DNA from 2 places in the Blastochloris tepida genome. Region 1 is predicted to be linked to the other one. Evidence: predicted binding sites of a transcription regulator. Region 1 holds the regulator's gene; the other holds the start of a gene.
The links. The regulator PhoB, encoded in region 1, activates phosphate uptake and scavenging genes when phosphate is short. The targets are predictions, from matches to a motif close to TGTCATNNANCTGTCAT.
Positions count from the first base shown of each region.

Region 2: BLTE_RS09695 (RNA degradosome polyphosphate kinase) is a predicted target of PhoB. The motif match lies at 3,669-3,685, and genes of this name have one in related genera.

Region 1 is NZ_AP018907.1:3,226,345-3,235,765, forward strand. Features, by position in the region: gene argF (ornithine carbamoyltransferase) at 1-442, opposite strand, end outside; gene BLTE_RS14620 (aspartate aminotransferase family protein) at 439-1,662, opposite strand; gene BLTE_RS14625 (GcrA family cell cycle regulator) at 2,054-2,572, shown strand; gene phoB (phosphate regulon transcriptional regulator PhoB) at 2,836-3,537, opposite strand; gene phoU (phosphate signaling complex protein PhoU) at 3,570-4,289, opposite strand; gene pstB (phosphate ABC transporter ATP-binding protein PstB) at 4,306-5,097, opposite strand; gene pstA (phosphate ABC transporter permease PstA) at 5,153-6,985, opposite strand; gene pstC (phosphate ABC transporter permease subunit PstC) at 6,978-8,345, opposite strand; gene BLTE_RS14655 (PstS family phosphate ABC transporter substrate-binding protein) at 8,472-9,421, opposite strand, start outside.
Region 2 is NZ_AP018907.1:2,107,288-2,114,163, reverse strand. Features, by position in the region: gene purM (phosphoribosylformylglycinamidine cyclo-ligase) at 1-1,075, opposite strand, end outside; gene BLTE_RS09710 (CDP-alcohol phosphatidyltransferase family protein) at 1,249-1,779, shown strand; gene BLTE_RS09705 (AI-2E family transporter) at 1,808-2,890, shown strand; gene BLTE_RS09700 (HdaA/DnaA family protein) at 2,887-3,630, shown strand; gene BLTE_RS09695 (RNA degradosome polyphosphate kinase) at 3,912-6,125, shown strand; gene ppx (exopolyphosphatase) at 6,127-6,876, shown strand, end outside.

The DNA.
Region 1 (9,421 bases):
CGAAGGTCATGACGTCGGCCATCACCTGGCAGGGATGCGACAGGCGGGTGAGGCCGTTGATGACCGGGATGGTGGCATAGTGCGCCAGCTCCATCACCGCCTCATGGTCGAGGGTGCGGATCATGATCGCATCGACATAGCGCGACAGCACGCGCGCGGTGTCGGCGATGCTCTCGCCGCGGCCGAGCTGCATCTCGGCGCCGGTGAGCATGATGGTTTCGCCGCCGAGCTGGCGCATCGCCACGTCGAACGACACGCGGGTGCGGGTCGACGGCTTGTCGAAGATCATCGCCAGGATGCGGCCCTCGAACGGCCCCTTGGCGCGGGCACCGGCGGCGCGGGCGCGCTTCATCTCGACGCCGTGGTCGAGAATGCGGCGCAGCTCCGAGGCCGGAAGCTGGTCGAGATCGAGAAAATGCCGGGGGGCGCCGTTGCTGCTCATGCCGCGGCTCCCGCCTGCGGGGCGGCGGCAAGCCGCACGCACGCCCGGTCGATCGCGTCGATGGCGGCGGCAATCTCGGCCTCGCCGATGATCAAAGGCGGCAGGAGCCGCACGACATTGTCGCCGGCCGCCACCGTCAACAGCTTCTCGGCGCGCAATGCCGCCTGCATCTCGGTGTTGGGGACGGTCGGGCGCAGGCCGAGCAGCAGCCCTTCGCCGCGCACCTCGTCGATGATCGCGGGATGGCGGTCCTTCAACTCGGCGAGGCGCTGCTTGAGCCGCAGCGCGGTCTCGCGCACCTGCTCCAGGAAGCCGTCGGCCAGCACGATGTCGAGCACCGCATTGCCCACCGCCATGGCCAGCGGATTGCCCCCGAAGGTCGAGCCATGGGTGCCGGCGGTCATGCCGCGGGCGGCCTCGGACGTGGCGAGGCACGCCCCCATCGGGAAGCCGCCGCCGATGCCCTTGGCGATCGCCATGATGTCGGGGGTGATGCCGGCCCATTCGTGGGCGAACAGCTTGCCGGTGCGGCCGACGCCGGTCTGCACCTCGTCGAGCACCAGGAGCAGGCCGGTCTCGTCGCAGATCTGGCGCAGCGCCCGGAGCGTCTGCGGCGGCAGCGGCCGCACGCCGCCCTCGCCCTGGACCGGCTCGACCAGGATTCCGGCGGTGGCCGGGCCGATCGCCGCGCGCACGGCGTCGAGGTCGCCGAACGGCACCTGATCGAAGCCGTCGACCGGCGGGCCGAACCCATCGAGATATTTCTTCTGGCCGCCGGCGGCGATGGTGGCCAGCGTGCGGCCGTGGAACGCGCCCTCGAAGGTGATCAGCCGGTAGCGCTCCGGCTGGCCGCCGCTGGCGTGATACTTGCGGGCGGTCTTGATGGCGCACTCCAGCGCCTCGGCGCCGGAATTGGTGAAGAACACCAGATCGGCGAAGGTGGCCGCGACGAGGCGCGCAGCCAGCCGCTCACCTTCGGGAATGCGATAGAGATTGGAGACGTGCCACAGCCGCGACGCCTGCTCGGTGAGCGCCGCCACCAGATGCGGATGGGCGTGCCCGAGCGAGACGACGGCGACGCCGCTGCCGAAATCGAGATATCGCTGCCCGTCGAGCGCGGTCAGCCACGCACCCTCGCCGCGGGCGAAGGCGAGGTCTGCGCGGGCATAGGTCGGCAGCAGGGCGGACGGGGCGTTCGACGTCACGGGCTCGGCAGTCACGGGCACCTCTCCGACACGCTCGCGCCGGATGGGGCTTGATGCCGGAGCGCGAGGCGGAACGGGCAGAAAGAGGGCAGTAAACGAAACGTGCCGCCCCGCGGGGCGGCACATTCGCGCTAGATAGTACCCCCGAAGGGCCGTGTGTCAACCGCGCCACACTCATCGGGATTGTTGCGGTCCGGCGGGGCGTTTTTTGGGGAAAATGAGTCGCGAGTCCGGCAGACTCTTGTCGGCGAGTCAACGCATATGTAGCCTCTGCCTTGCCTGATACGACATCTCGTCTGCGGCGGCTGTTCCCCTGAGTGATGTGGCGCGTTTGGCCGAACCCCTATGGGCTCGGCAGGGGGAAGGATTCTGCCACAGGCGAGGTGACGCGACCCCGGACGAGAGGCTGACGACCATGTCGTGGAACGACGAGCGGATCGAACAACTCAAGAAGCTGTGGGCGGATGGCCTTTCGGCCAGCCAGATCGCGGCGGAACTTGGCGGGATCACCCGCAACGCGGTGATCGGAAAGGTCCACCGGCTCGGCCTGTCGGGCCGCGCCAAGACGGCTACGGCGGCCGCGCCGCGCTCGCGCAAGCAGCGCACCCCGGCGCCGGCGCCCCGGCAGAACGGCTTCGTCCGCGGCAATGTGGTGCTGGCGCCGCGGGTCGCCCCCGAGGAGGTTCCCGAGGTCGAGACGGAGCTGGCGACCGAGCCGGTCGAGAACGTCGTGCCCATCGGCCAGCGCTGCTCGATCCTCGAACTGAACGAGGCCACATGCCGCTGGCCGATCGGCGAGCCGGGAAGGCCCGACTTCTCCTATTGCGGCGGACGGGCGATCTCCGGCCTGCCCTATTGTTCCTTCCACGCGCGCATCGCCTACCAGCCGGTGGCCGACCGCCGGCGCGACCGGCGCGTGGGCTGATACGGTTTCCGGCCGATCAAGCCGGAAAACCGAATTCCGATCGCCGAAAAATCCTCATCGGTTCAAGGATTTTTCGGCGAGACCGTTGCCGGTATCCCGAAGGGATCAACCGGAAACCATATGACACCCGACGAAGTCCGGGATCGCCGCCCCCCTCGTTCGACAACGGGATTTTCGGCGATCGGACTTCGGATCGCAGGCGGATGGGATGAAGGCGGATCGGCCGGAAGCCGCATGAAGCCGGCCCCGAACCGGACCGCGCTTCACGAATTGCGGGCGAACAGCTCGTTGAAGGAATAGCCGGCGCCGCGCACCGTGCGGATCGGGTCCGGCTCGCGGCCGCGGTTGATCGCCTTGCGCAGCCGGCCGACATGAACGTCCACCGTGCGCTCGTCGATATAGACGTCGTGACCCCACACGCCGTCGAGCAGCTGCTCGCGGGTGAAGACGCGGCCGGGCGACTGCATCAGGAATTCCAGCAGGCGGAACTCGGTGGGGCCGAGATGAATCTCGCGGCCGGCGCGATGGACGCGGCGGGTTTCGCGATCGAGCTCCAGATCGCCATAGCGCAGGAGCATGGCGATGTGCTCCGGCTTGGCGCGGCGCAGCAATGCGCGGATGCGGGCGATCAGCTCCGGCACCGAGAACGGCTTGGTGATGTAGTCGTCGGCGCCGGTGGCGAGGCCGCGCACCCGCTCGGATTCCTCGCCGCGGGCGGTGAGCATGATCACCGGCAGGCGCTGCGTCTCCGGCCGTGCCCTGAGGCGCCGGCACAGCTCGATGCCGGACAGGCCCGGCAGCATCCAGTCGAGCAGCACGAGGTCGGGCAGCCGCTCGCGCAGCAGTGTCTCGGCCTCGTCGCCGCGGGCGACGGCATCGACCTCGTAGCCTTCAACTTCAAGATTGTAGCGCAGGAGGAGCGTCAGCGGCTCCTCGTCCTCGACGATGAGAATCTTGGTACCCATCGTCCGGGGACCATGCGGGGTGTGTTCGAGGGTCACGTCTCCACCGCCACTTGATTGGGACTGAGCGTGGTCGTGTCGGCCTTGGGCCGTTCGACCGGCAGCAGCTCCCCGGTGATCAGATAGTGGGCGGTCTCGGCGATGTTGGTCGCGTGGTCGCCGATCCGCTCGATGTTCTTGGCGCAGAACAGAAGGTGGGTGCAGAAGGTGATGTTGCGGGGATCCTCCATCATGTAGGTGAGGAGCTCCCGGAACAGCGAGGTGTAGAGGGCGTCGACCTCGTCGTCGCGCTTCCACACCTGCGTCGCCAGTTCGAGGTCGCGCCGCGAATAGGCGTCGAGCACGTCCTTGAGCTGGGCCAGCACCAGCGTAGACAGGTTGACGGCGCCGAACACCACCTTGAGCGGCGGGTATTCGCCATTCATCGCCACCACCCGCTTGGCGATGTTCTTGGCGAGATCGCCGATGCGCTCGATGTCGCTGGCGAGCCGCATCGCCGAGATGATCTCGCGCAGGTCCGAGGCCATCGGCTGGCGCTTGGCGATGGTCAGCACCGCCTTGTCCTCGACCTCGCGCTGCAGCAGGTCGAGCCGGCGGTCGGCGATGATCGCGGTCTGCGCCAGCGTGGTGTCGCGCTTGAGCAGGGACTGCATGGCGTCCGACAGCATCTTCTCGGCGAGGCCGCCCATTTCGGCGATGCGCTGGCGCAGCTCGATGAGTTCGGTGTCGTAGGCGCGCACGGTGTGGTCGGTGATCATGTTCGCTCGTTCCTCAGCCGAACCGGCCGGTGATGTAGTCGAGGGTGCGGCGGTCCTTCGGATTGGTGAAGATGCTGTCCGTGAGCCCGTCCTCGACCACCACGCCGAGATGGAAGAAGGCCGTGCGCTGCGACACGCGCGCCGCCTGCTGCATCGAATGCGTGACGATGATGATGGTGTAGTTCTCGCGCAGCTCGTCGATCAGTTCCTCGACCTTGGCGGTGGCGATCGGGTCGAGCGCCGAGCAGGGCTCGTCCATCAGGATCACTTCGGGCGACACCGCAATGGCGCGGGCAATGCACAGGCGCTGCTGCTGGCCGCCGGACAGGCCGGTGCCGGGGTCGTCGAGCCGGTCCTTGACCTCTTCGAACAGCCCCGCCTTCTGCAGCGAGCCGATGACGATCTCCTCCAGCTCGGCCTTGGTGCGGGCGAGCCCGTGGATGCGCGGACCATAGGCGACGTTCTCGAAGATCGACTTGGGGAACGGATTGGGCTTCTGGAACACCATGCCGACACGGGCGCGCAGGTGAACGACGTCGAGCGCCGGATCGTAGATGTCTTGGGAATCGATCTCGATCCGGCCGGTGACGCGGCAGCCGGCGATCGTGTCATTCATCCGGTTGATGCAGCGCAGAAAGGTCGACTTTCCACACCCCGAGGGTCCGATGAACGAGGTCACCGAGCGGGCCTCGATGTCGAGCGAGACGTCCTTGAGCGCCTGCTTGTCGCCGTAATAGACATTGACGTTCCGGGCAATGACTTTGGCCGGGCGCTCCAACTGAGGCTCGGCCGCACCGGCGGTCATTGTTTCGAGAGTCGGCATTGTAGTCATCATAACACTCCAAATGGATGGCTGCGGCTCACCAGCGCCGCTCAAAACGTCTGCGCATGACGATCGCAGCGCCGTTCATGACGAACAGAAAAGCCAGAAGCACGATGATGGCCGCCGCTGTCTTCGCCTGAAAACCGATCTCGGGAAGATCCGACCAGAGATAGATCTGCACGGGAAGCACCGTCGCCGCATCGGTGATGCCGCCGGGAACCTCCACAATGAATGCGACCATTCCGATCATCAGCAGCGGAGCTGTCTCACCGAGCGCGTGGGCCATGCCAATAATCGTGCCGGTCATGATACCCGGCATGGCCAGAGGAAGAACGTGGTGAAAAACCGCCTGCTGGTGGGAGGCTCCGACACCAAGAGCCGCCTCCTTGATTGAGGGCGGCACTGCCTTGAGTGCGGCGCGCGCCGCGATGATGATCGTCGGCAACACCAGCAGTGCGAGGACGAGGCCGCCGACCAGAGGCGCCGAGCGCGGCAGGCCGAAGAAGTTCAAGAACATCGCAAGGCCCAGCAAGCCGAAGACGATCGAAGGCACGGCTGCGAGATTGTTGATGTTGACTTCCATGATCTCCGTCAACGTATTCTTCGGCGCGAACTCTTCAAGATAGACAGCGGCGGCGACCCCGATCGGCAGGCACAATATGAGCGTCACGAAAAGTGTCAGCGCCGTTCCGGTGAGGGCGCCTCGGATGCCCGCGAGTTCGGGTTCGCGGCTGTCGCCAGAGGTGAAGAACGACCAATTGAAGGCATTTATAACCAGCCCCCGTTCCTTCAAACGCTCCATCCACGCGACCTCGCGGTCGGAAACGCGGCGATTGGACTCCGGTGTCTCGTAGATGATGATTTGCCACGCTCCGGATTCAGCCGCATCGGCTGAGTCCAGCGGCTTCAGCACGTCGCCCCTGACGTCGGAACTGCCCAGTTCCTTGACCTTCACAAGGCCGCCATTGATCGCCACGAGCAAAGACGGGAGCAACGCGCCGATTTGCTCGTTCACCGCCAAGCCGTCGAACCGTCGCTGAAGCTCCGCCGCTTCGGTCTCCAGATCCTGCGCCTTCTGCGACAAGCTTTGGATCTCGGACTCGAGATCTTTGATCTCGGATTCGAGAGCCTTTTTGCTGGAGTCGCCGGGTGCCGCGAGGAGCGCACGGTTCCGCTCGGACTTATGGACCTCGACTTCCTCGACACTCTGACGCAGCCTGTTCGCTTCGCGACGCAGCGCACGGGCTTGGCGCTGCACGTGTTTCTTGATCAGACCGAGGTCTTCAGCGAACGCATTGGCTCCGACAGAAATCGTTATCTCACCCGTCGTCCCACTCGGCGTGGCCACGCCGTTGCCGATGTGACGGGTGATTTCGGTACCGATGCCCTTGAAGTAGAGATCGGCATTGGCGGAAAGTCGGACCGGCACCCGCACCGTCTCGCCGACCAATCCGGGGTTTGCGACGACCCGATCGCGCAGAACGTCGGACGCCCCATTGGACAACAGCCCATCAAGGAGACGCCGACCGGCCCGGTCCGTCACCTCGGGAAACTCGCGCCGCAACGCATCACGGACGAGCTTATGGAAATCGCCCGCCCGGATCGTCTCCGGTCGACCGGTGGCTTGGGGATCGACATCCTCCCGCGCCACGTTCACCTCCAGCATCAATTCATGCTGGGTGAAGGCCGGCAGACCCTTTACAAGAATGTCTCCCAGCACCACGGCCAGAAACAGCGTGGTCATCGCGATCGCCACAATGCCGTAGAGGCGAAAACGGAACTCCCTGCGATGGCGCGCACGGGTCCGCGCTTTCGCCGCCTCTGAGGTGGTATCAAGGCCGGTGGAACGGGGTAACGCGAGGTCAGTCATACTGCTCTCGATATCTCTTGATCAACTGCATGGCGAAGACGTTGAGGGCCAGCGTGAAGAAAAACAGCACGAAGCCGAGGGCAAAGGCCGCCAGCGTCTTGGCGCTGTCGAACTCCTGATCGCCGACCAGGATCGTCTTGATCTGGACGGTGAAGGTGGTCACCGCTTCGAGCGGATTGAAGGTGAGGTTTCCGGCCAACCCGGCGGCCATCACCACGATCATCGTCTCGCCGACCGCACGGCTGATGGCGAGCATGAAGGCCGACACGATGCCGGCGAACGCGGCCGGAAGCACGACCTTCTTGACCGTCTCGGAACGCGTTGCGCCGAGTGCATAGGATCCGTCGCGCAGCGACTGCGGCACGGCGTTGATGACGTCGTCCGAGAGCGAGGAGATGAACGGAATGATCATCATTCCCATCACCATACCAGCGGCGAGCGCGCTCTCCGAAGCGACGTCGAGACCCGCGCCCTCGCCGAGTTCGCGGATCAGCGGCGCCAGCGATAGCGCCGCGAAGAAGCCGAGCACCACCGTCGGAATGCCGGCAAGGATTTCCAGAATCGGCTTTGCGACTGCCCGGAAGCGAGGTGTCGCGTACTCCGCGAGGTATATCGCCGAAAACAGACCTATCGGACCGGCAATGAGAATGGCGATGAACGTGATCAGAAAGGTTCCGGTGACGAGAGGAACGATGCCGAAGGCACCCGAAGAGCCGACCTGATCGGCACGAATCGCCGTTTGCGGGCTCCATTGCAGCCCGAACAGAAAATCGAGCACCGGCACGCGTTGGAAAAATCTGAAAGTCTCAAACAAGACTGAAAAAACGATACCGATCGTGGTCAGTATCGCGATCACCGCACAGAAAAAAAGTATAATTTGGACGAAACGCTCCACCATGTTTCGGGCACGGAAGCTCGCCGATATCTTTTGGAGGGCAACTGAAATTCCCAAGAGACCGAGAACGAATCCGGAGCCCAGAATGAGACTGTTCGCGAGATTGTCGAGCGTTTGGTAAGCATCGGCCGCACGCACGAGTTCGGGAGATGCAACACCCCGGTAATTTCCGGAGACAACAGCGCGAATGTCCCGCAAAGCAGCACCTCGCCTGAGATCGTCGTTCACGATGGATGGATCGAGCGTCTCGATCGCCTGCGTTTCGACAATGTGTCGGGAAACCGGCACGCCGATCACGAACACCGCGATCAGCGGCACAAGGGCTGCGATGGCAACAAACGCACCGTGATAAATCGGACGGGAATGGTTGTCGCGTGTGTCGGCAGATTTCATCGCGCGATTGCGGCCGCGAATGTAGCCGAGCACGATCAGAAGGATGAGGCCAGCGAAATAGATACCGTACATGGCCGCACCACTCCCTTGCGACACATTGAACTTTTCACCCAACCGCGAGCCAAAGCCGAGACGGGCCCAAAGCCGAGACTTGCGGACGGAACCGCGGCCGGCCCTCAGGGCCGGCCGCGGACTTAATCAGTGCAGCGGATCGGCTGTCATCGGAGTCATGTCGGCAGCGCCCTTGCGGACCTGCTCCAACTCGCTCTTGGGCAGCGTCACCAGCCCCTTCTTGCCGAGATAGCCGTCCTCGCCGAGCGCCTTGTTCGACACGTATTCGGCGACGAACGCATCAAGTCCCGGGATCACGCCGACATGCGCCTTCTTGACATAGACGTACATGCGGCGAGCACCGACGTACTTGCCGGCCGTGATGGCATCGAACTCGGGAGCGACGCCATTGAGCGGCACGCCGCGCAGCTTCGCGGAGTTTTCCTCGAGGAAGGAGAAGCCGAACACGCCGAAGGCGTTCTTGTTGGCCTCGAGCTTGGCAACGATCACGTTGTCGTTTTCGCCCGCCTCGACATAGGCGCCGTCTTCACGCAGCGTCTTCCAGACCTTGTCGAACGCCTTGCTGTCGGTCTTCTTGAGCGCCGCGAGTTCCGGGATCTGCTCGGCGCCCTTTTCAAGCAGCAACTCGTGGAACGAATCGCGGGTGCCCGAGGTCGGCGGCGGGCCGAGAATCTCGATCTTGGTGTTGGGCAGCGACTTGTCGATGTCCGACCAGTTCTTGTACGGGTTGGCGATGAGCTTGCCATCCGGGCCAGGCACCTCTTTGGCGACCGCGAGCAGAAGCTGCGGCAAGGTGAGGTTGACCGGCGTGCCCTGCTTCGACTGAGCAACCGTGAGGCCATCGAAGCCGATATTGATCTCGACGATGCCCTCGACGCCGTTCTTCTGGCACTGCTCGAATTCGGACTTCTTCATGCGGCGCGAGGCGTTGGTCGCGTCGGGATGCTCGACGCCAACGCCGGCGCAGAACAGCTTCATGCCACCGCCGGTACCGGTCGATTCGACGACCGGCGTTTTGTTGCCGGAAGTCTTTCCGAACTGTTCCGCCACGGTTGTCGTGAACGGATAGACAGTCG
Region 2 (6,876 bases), 1.1 Mb from region 1:
GGTCCAGCCGGCCGGAATAGGCGACGCGGCAGCCGTCCGGCGGCACCGCCACCACCTCGCCGAGAACGGACACCCGCTCGCCCTCGGCGGTCAGCACCTCGGTGACCCGCTTGGCGTCGGCCGCGGCGACGATCGCCACCATGCCGATGCCGCAGTTGAAGGTGCGCAGCATTTCCGCTTCCGCCACACCGCCGGCCGAGGCCAGCCACCGGAACACCGGCAGCAGCGGCACGGCGGCAAGGTCGATGCGCACGCCCAAGCCATCGGGCAGCGAGCGCGGAATATTCTCGGTGAAGCCGCCGCCGGTGATGTGGGCCAGCGCCTTGACGGCGCCGGTGGCGCGGATGGCGGCGAGCAGGCTCTTCACATAGATGCGGGTGGGCTCGAGCAGGGCCTGCCCTACCTGCACGTCGGGGGCGAACGGCGCCGCCTGATCCCACTCGAACCCGGCGTCGCGGACGATCCGCCGCACCAGCGAATAGCCGTTGGAATGCACGCCCGAGGCGGCGAGCCCCAGCACCACGTCGCCGGCCGCGACATCGCCGCGCGGCAGCAGGTGGCCGCGCTCGGCGGCGCCGACCGCGAAGCCGGCGAGGTCGAAGTCGCCGCCGGCATAGACGCCCGGCATCTCGGCGGTCTCGCCGCCGATCAGCGCGCAGCCGGCGATCCGGCAGCCCTGGGCGATGCCGCCGACGATCTCGGCGCCCTGCACCGGATCGAGCCGTCCGGTCGCGAAATAATCGAGGAAGAACAGCGGCTCGGCGCCCTGGACCACGAGGTCGTTGACGCACATCGCGACCAGGTCGATGCCGATGGTGGCAAGCCGGCCGGTCTCGGCGGCGATCTTGACCTTGGTGCCGACGCCGTCGGTGGTCGAGACCAGGATGGGATCGGTGAAGCCGGCGGCCTTGAGGTCGAACGCCGCGCCGAACCCGCCGATCTCGGCATCCGCGCCACGGCGGCGGGTGGCGCGCACCTGCGGCTTGATCAGTTGCACGAGCCGGTTGCCGGCGTCGATGTCGACACCCGCATCCGCATAGGTCAGGCCGCTTCCGGTATCGCGTCTCAGGCTCATGTCGCCCTCCCGGCAGGGGGGTTAAGGCCAAACGCGGCGGCGTGCAATGGCGGGATGCGCCGGCCGCCGCCTTCCCGAGCCGCCGTCCCAAGCTGGCTTCTCAAGCCGGCTTTCCAAGCGGGGCGGGGGCCTGTATCAACCGGATGGGTCATCCGACGTTGCGGGGGTCGGGCGTGAGCATCCCCAATCTGATCACCATCGGCCGGATTCTGCTGGTTCCGGCGGTCGTCTGGGCCATATCCGCGCAGGAACTGCATCTGGCCTTCGTGCTGTTCGTCATCGCCGGCGTGTCCGACGCGGTGGACGGCTTCCTGGCCAAGCGCTTCGGCATGGCCACCGAGCTCGGCGCCTATCTCGACCCACTGGCCGACAAGGCGCTGCTGGTCAGCATCTACCTCACCCTGGCCATTCACGGGAACATCCCCCTTTGGATCACCATCCTGGTGGTCTCCCGCGACATCATGATCGTCGGCGCCATCGTGCTGTCGGGCGTGCTGGAGAAGCCGGTGACCATTCGCCCGCTGATTGTGTCGAAGCTCAACACCGCCGCCCAGATCGTGTTCGCAGCGCTGGTGCTGGGCTCGCTGGGATTCAACCTGTCGCTGGAGCCGGTGGTGGCGGTGGCGATGTACATCACGGGCGTCTTGACGGCGGTTTCGGCCGGCGCTTATCTCGCCGAATGGACACGCCACATGGCGAGCTGAGGGTCGGCGTTCGATGGCGGACGAACCCATGACCCTCCAGAAGCAGGTGACGTTCTGGCTCGTCACGCTGGCCGTCTTCATCCTCATTCTGTGGCTGCTGCGCGGCATGCTGCTGCCGTTCGTGGCAGGCATGGCGCTGGCCTATTTCCTCGATCCGGTCGCCGACCGGCTGGAGCGGCTGGGGCTCGGCCGCCTGCCGGCGACGCTGCTCATCGTCGGCGTGTTCCTGCTGGGCTTCGTGCTGAGCGTCATCCTGCTGGCGCCGCTGCTGACCAGCCAGCTCATCGCCTTCATCCAGGGCGTGCCGGACTATGTGATGTCGCTGCAGAACCTCCTGACCAGCGAAAACCGGCAATGGCTGACGCCGATGCTGGGCAACTGGCTGCCGGACGTCCAGAAATCGCTGTCCGAGCTGGTGACGCAGGGGGCGCGGTGGCTGCTCGCCTCGCTTCAGGGCCTGTGGTCGGGCGGCACTGCGCTGATCTCGGTGGTCTCGCTGATCGTGGTGACGCCGATCGTCGCCTTCTATCTGCTCTATGACTGGGAGCGGATGATCAGCGCCATCGACAGCTGGCTGCCGCTAAAGCATCGGGATACCATCCGCGAACTGGCCCGCGAGATGAACATGGCGATCGCCGGCTTCGTGCGCGGGCAGGCCGGCGTGTGCCTGATCCTGGCCTCCTATTACGCCCTCGGCCTGATCCTGGTCGGCCTGAATTTCGGCCTGCTGATCGGCTCGATGGCCGGGCTGTTCTCCTTCATCCCCTATGTCGGCTCGCTCGCCGGCTTCCTCACCGCCACCGGCGTGGCGTTCGTGCAGTTCTGGCCGGACTGGCACTGGGTGCTGGCGGTGATGGCGGTATTCGCCATCGGCCAGATCCTGGAAGGTTACATCCTGGCGCCCAATCTGGTCGGCCACAGCGTCGGCCTGCATCCGGTCTGGCTGATGTTCGCCCTGTTCGCCTTCGGCTATCTGTTCGGTTTCGTGGGTCTTCTGCTGGCGGTGCCGCTGGCGGCGGCCACCGGCGTGCTGACGCGCTTCGCGCTCAGGCGCTATCTCGCCAGCCCCTTCTATACCGGCGTACCGCGCCCCGGCCCGGACGCCGAATGACCGTCATGCCGCTTGCCGCGCCCCACCAGCTCGTCCTCGATTTCGGACAACCGCCGAGCTTCGTCCGCGAGGATTTCGTGTCGGCTCCCTGCAATGCCGATGCGCTGGCGCTGATCGAGCGCTGGCCGCACTGGCCGGACCGCGCTGTGGCGCTGGTCGGGTCCGAGGGCACGGGCAAGAGCCATCTTACCGCCATCTGGGCCGCCCAGGCCGGCGCCAAGCGGGTGCTGGCCGAAGCGCTGCAGGAGGCCGACCTCGGCACGTTGCTCGCCACCGGCGCGCTGGTGGTCGAGGATCTCGACCCGGTGGGCGTCGACCAGCCGGTGCTGTTCCATCTGCTCAATCTGGTGCGCGAGCAGGGGGCGTGGCTGCTGCTCACCGCCCGCGCGGCACCGGCGGCCGGCTTCACCCTGCCGGACCTCGTCTCCCGCCTCCGGGCGCTGCCGGTGGCGACGCTGGCCCCGGCCGACGAGACGCTGCTGCAGGCCATGGCCTTCAAGCTTTTCGCCGACCGCGGCATCGATGCCGACCCCGGCCTCGTGCGCTATCTGCTCGCCCGCATCGAGCGCTCGGCCCAGGCCCTGGCGCGCACGGTGGCGATGCTCGACGAGGCCGCACTCGCCTTGCGCCGGCCGGTGACGCGGGCGCTGGCCGCCCAGCTTCTGCCGCAGGCGTCCGAGCCCCAGGCCCCCGAGGTTGACGCAGCGCAGGCGCCGCCGCGGGCGCGCGCCGGGCGTTGAACGCTCTGCTATAGAAGTGCCCGGCAGTTTCGCGATTTTGTCATGCGTTCGTAATAGTCAGGCTGCCGAACCCCGTTTCGGAGACCCTCATGGCCAAAGACGTTCGCGCTCGTGCCCCCGCCGAGTCTGTCGCCACGCCACCGCCGGCCAAGCCTGAATCCTTAAAGCCTGAATCCGCAAAGCCTGACTCCGTGAAGGCCGAGGCCGCCAAATCCGACACGGGCAAGCCTGACAAGGGCAAGCCGGACGGGGGCGCCAAGCCGGCCAGATCCAAGGCGGAAATGGCCAAGCCGGAACTGGCCAAGACGGAACTGGCCGAGCCGGACAGCGTCACTTTGGACAAGGCAGAGCCGGAGGCTGGCCCGGTTCTGGCCGACCAGCCCGAGCGTTTCATCAATCGCGAACTGTCCTGGCTCGATTTCAACAGCCGCGTTCTGGCCGAGAGCGAGAACGCCCACCACCCGCTGCTGGAGCGGCTGCGCTTCCTGTCGATCTCGGCCAACAATCTCGACGAGTTCTTCATGGTGCGCGTCGCCGGTCTCAAGGGCCAGGAACGCGCCGGCATCACCTCACGCAGCCCGGACGGCCTGACGCCGCACGAGCAGCTCGACCGCATCGCCGTCGAGGTGGCGCGCCTGTCCACCGAGCAACAGCGGTGCTGGCGCGAGCTGCGCCGGGAGCTTGAGCAGGTGGGCATCGTCCTGGTCGACGGCGAGACGATGACCAGGGCCGAGCGCATCTGGCTCGAAGAGTATTTCCTGCGCCACATCTTCCCCATTTTGACGCCGCTCGCCATCGATCCGGCGCACCCGTTCCCGTTCATTCCCAATCTCGGCTTCTCGCTGGCGCTGCAGCTCGTCGCCGCCGATGCGCGCGCGCTCACCGCGCTGATCCGCGCCCCCGTCAAGGTCGAGCGCTTCATCCGCATTCCCGACCAGGGCGAAGCCGGCGTGGTGCGCTTCATCTCGCTGGAGCAGGTGATGGGCCTGTTCATCGGCCGCCTGTTCCCCGGCTACACGGTGAAAGGGCAGGGCGCCTTCCGGGTGATCCGCGACAGCGATCTCGAAGTCGAGGAAGAGGCCGAGGATCTCGTCCGCCTGTTCGAGACCGCGCTTAAGCAGCGCCGCCGCGGTTCGGTGATCCGCCTGGAGATCGAGGCCTCGACGCCGCGGCCGTTGCGCAGCTTCATCCAGCGCGCGCTCGGCGTCGCCGACGATGAGACGTTCCTGGTCGATGGCATCCTCGCGCTCACCGACCTGTCGCAGATCGTCGCGCTCGACAAGCCGGCGCTGAAGTTCCCGCCGTTCAACGCGCGCTTTCCCGAACGGATCCGCGACCATGGCGGCGACTGCTTCGCCGCCATCCGCCAGAAGGATCTCATCGTCCACCACCCGTATGAATCCTTCGACGTCGTGGTGCAGTTCCTCAACCAGGCGGCGGCCGATCCCAATGTGGTGGCGATCAAGCAGACGCTCTACCGCACCTCGGCCAACAGCCCCATCGTCAAGGCGCTGGCGGAGGCGGCGGAGGCCGGAAAGTCGGTCACCGCGCTGGTGGAGCTCAAGGCGCGCTTCGACGAGGAGGCCAACATCCGCTGGGCGCGCGACCTCGAGCGCGCCGGCGTACAGGTGGTGTTCGGCTTCATCGAGCTGAAGACCCACGCCAAGCTGTCGATGGTGGTGCGCCGCGAGTCCGGTTCGCTGGTGTCCTACTGCCACGTCGGCACCGGCAACTATCATCCGATCACCGCGCGCATCTACACCGACCTGTCGTTCTTCACCGCCGACCCGATGATCGCGCGCGACGTGGCGCGCATCTTCAATTTCGTCACCGGCTATGCCGAGCCGCAGGAATTGGAGCGCATGTCGGTGTCGCCGGTGACGCTCAAGAAGAAGATCCTCGACCACATCGCTCAGGAAATGGCCCACGCCAAGGCCGGGCGGCCGGCGGGGATCTGGGGCAAGATGAACGCGCTGGTCGATCCCGAGGTGATCGACGCGCTCTATGCCGCAAGCTCGGCCGGCGTGCCGGTGGAGCTGAGCGTGCGCGGCATCTGCTGCCTGCGCCCCGGCGTGCCGGGCCTGTCGGAGAACATCCGCGTCAAGTCGATCATTGGCCGCTTCCTGGAGCACAGCCGCATCTACTGCTTCGGCAACGGCCACGGCCTGCCGCACCCCAAGGCGGCGGTCTACATCTCGTCGGCCGACCTGATGCCGCGCAATCTCGACCGGCGCGTCGAGGCGCTGTGCCCGATTCTCAACCCGACCGTGCACGAGCAGGTGCTCGATCAGATCATGGTCGCCAACCTTATGGACAACGAACAGAGCTGGCGGGTCTTGCCGGATGGCGGGTCCGAACGCATCATCCGCCCGGCGGACGAGGAGCCGTTCAATGCCCATCGCTACTTCATGACCAACCCGAGTCTGTCCGGCCGTGGAAAGTCCCTCGAAGCAACCGCTCCCCGAACCCTCACCCGGCGAATCGCCCGAAGCTGACGTGCGTGCCATCCAGGAAGTCGCCTGCGGCCGGCTGTCGCTCGGTCCGCCGGTCGCGGTCATCGACATCGGCTCCAACTCGGTTCGCCTCGTGGTCTATGAGGCGGTCTCGCGCTCGCCGACGCCGATGTTCAACGAGAAGGCGCTGTGCGGCCTCGGCCGCAATGTGGCCACCACCGGCCGGCTCGATCTCGATGCCGTCGAGAAGGCGCTGGCGGCGCTGAAGCGCTTCCGCGCGCTGTGCGACCTGCTGCAGGTCGAGCATCTCTACGTGCTCGCCACGGCGGCGGCGCGCGATGCCGCCAACGGCCAGGAGTTTATCGCGCGCGCCCGTGAGATCTGCCGCGCCGACATCGAGGTGCTGTCCGGCAAGCGCGAGGCCAAGCTCGCCGCGCTCGGCGTCATCGCCGGCACATTCCGGCCGAGCGGCGTGGTCGGCGATCTCGGCGGCGGCTCGCTGGAGCTTGCCGACATCCACGGCCACAAGATCGGCCCCGGCGTCACCCTGCCGCTCGGCGGTCTGGCGCTGCAGGACGTTTCGGCCAAGTCGCTGAAGAAGGCCGACCGCATTGTGCGCGACGCCTTCGCCGGCATCACCCAGCTTGAGGAATTGCCGGGCCGCACCTTCTATGCGGTCGGCGGCACTTGGCGCTCACTGGCGAAGCTGCACATGTCGCAGCGCGGCTATCCGCTGCGCGTGATGCACGGCTACACCCTGCCGGTGCGGGAGGCGCTGGAATTCTGCCGCCTC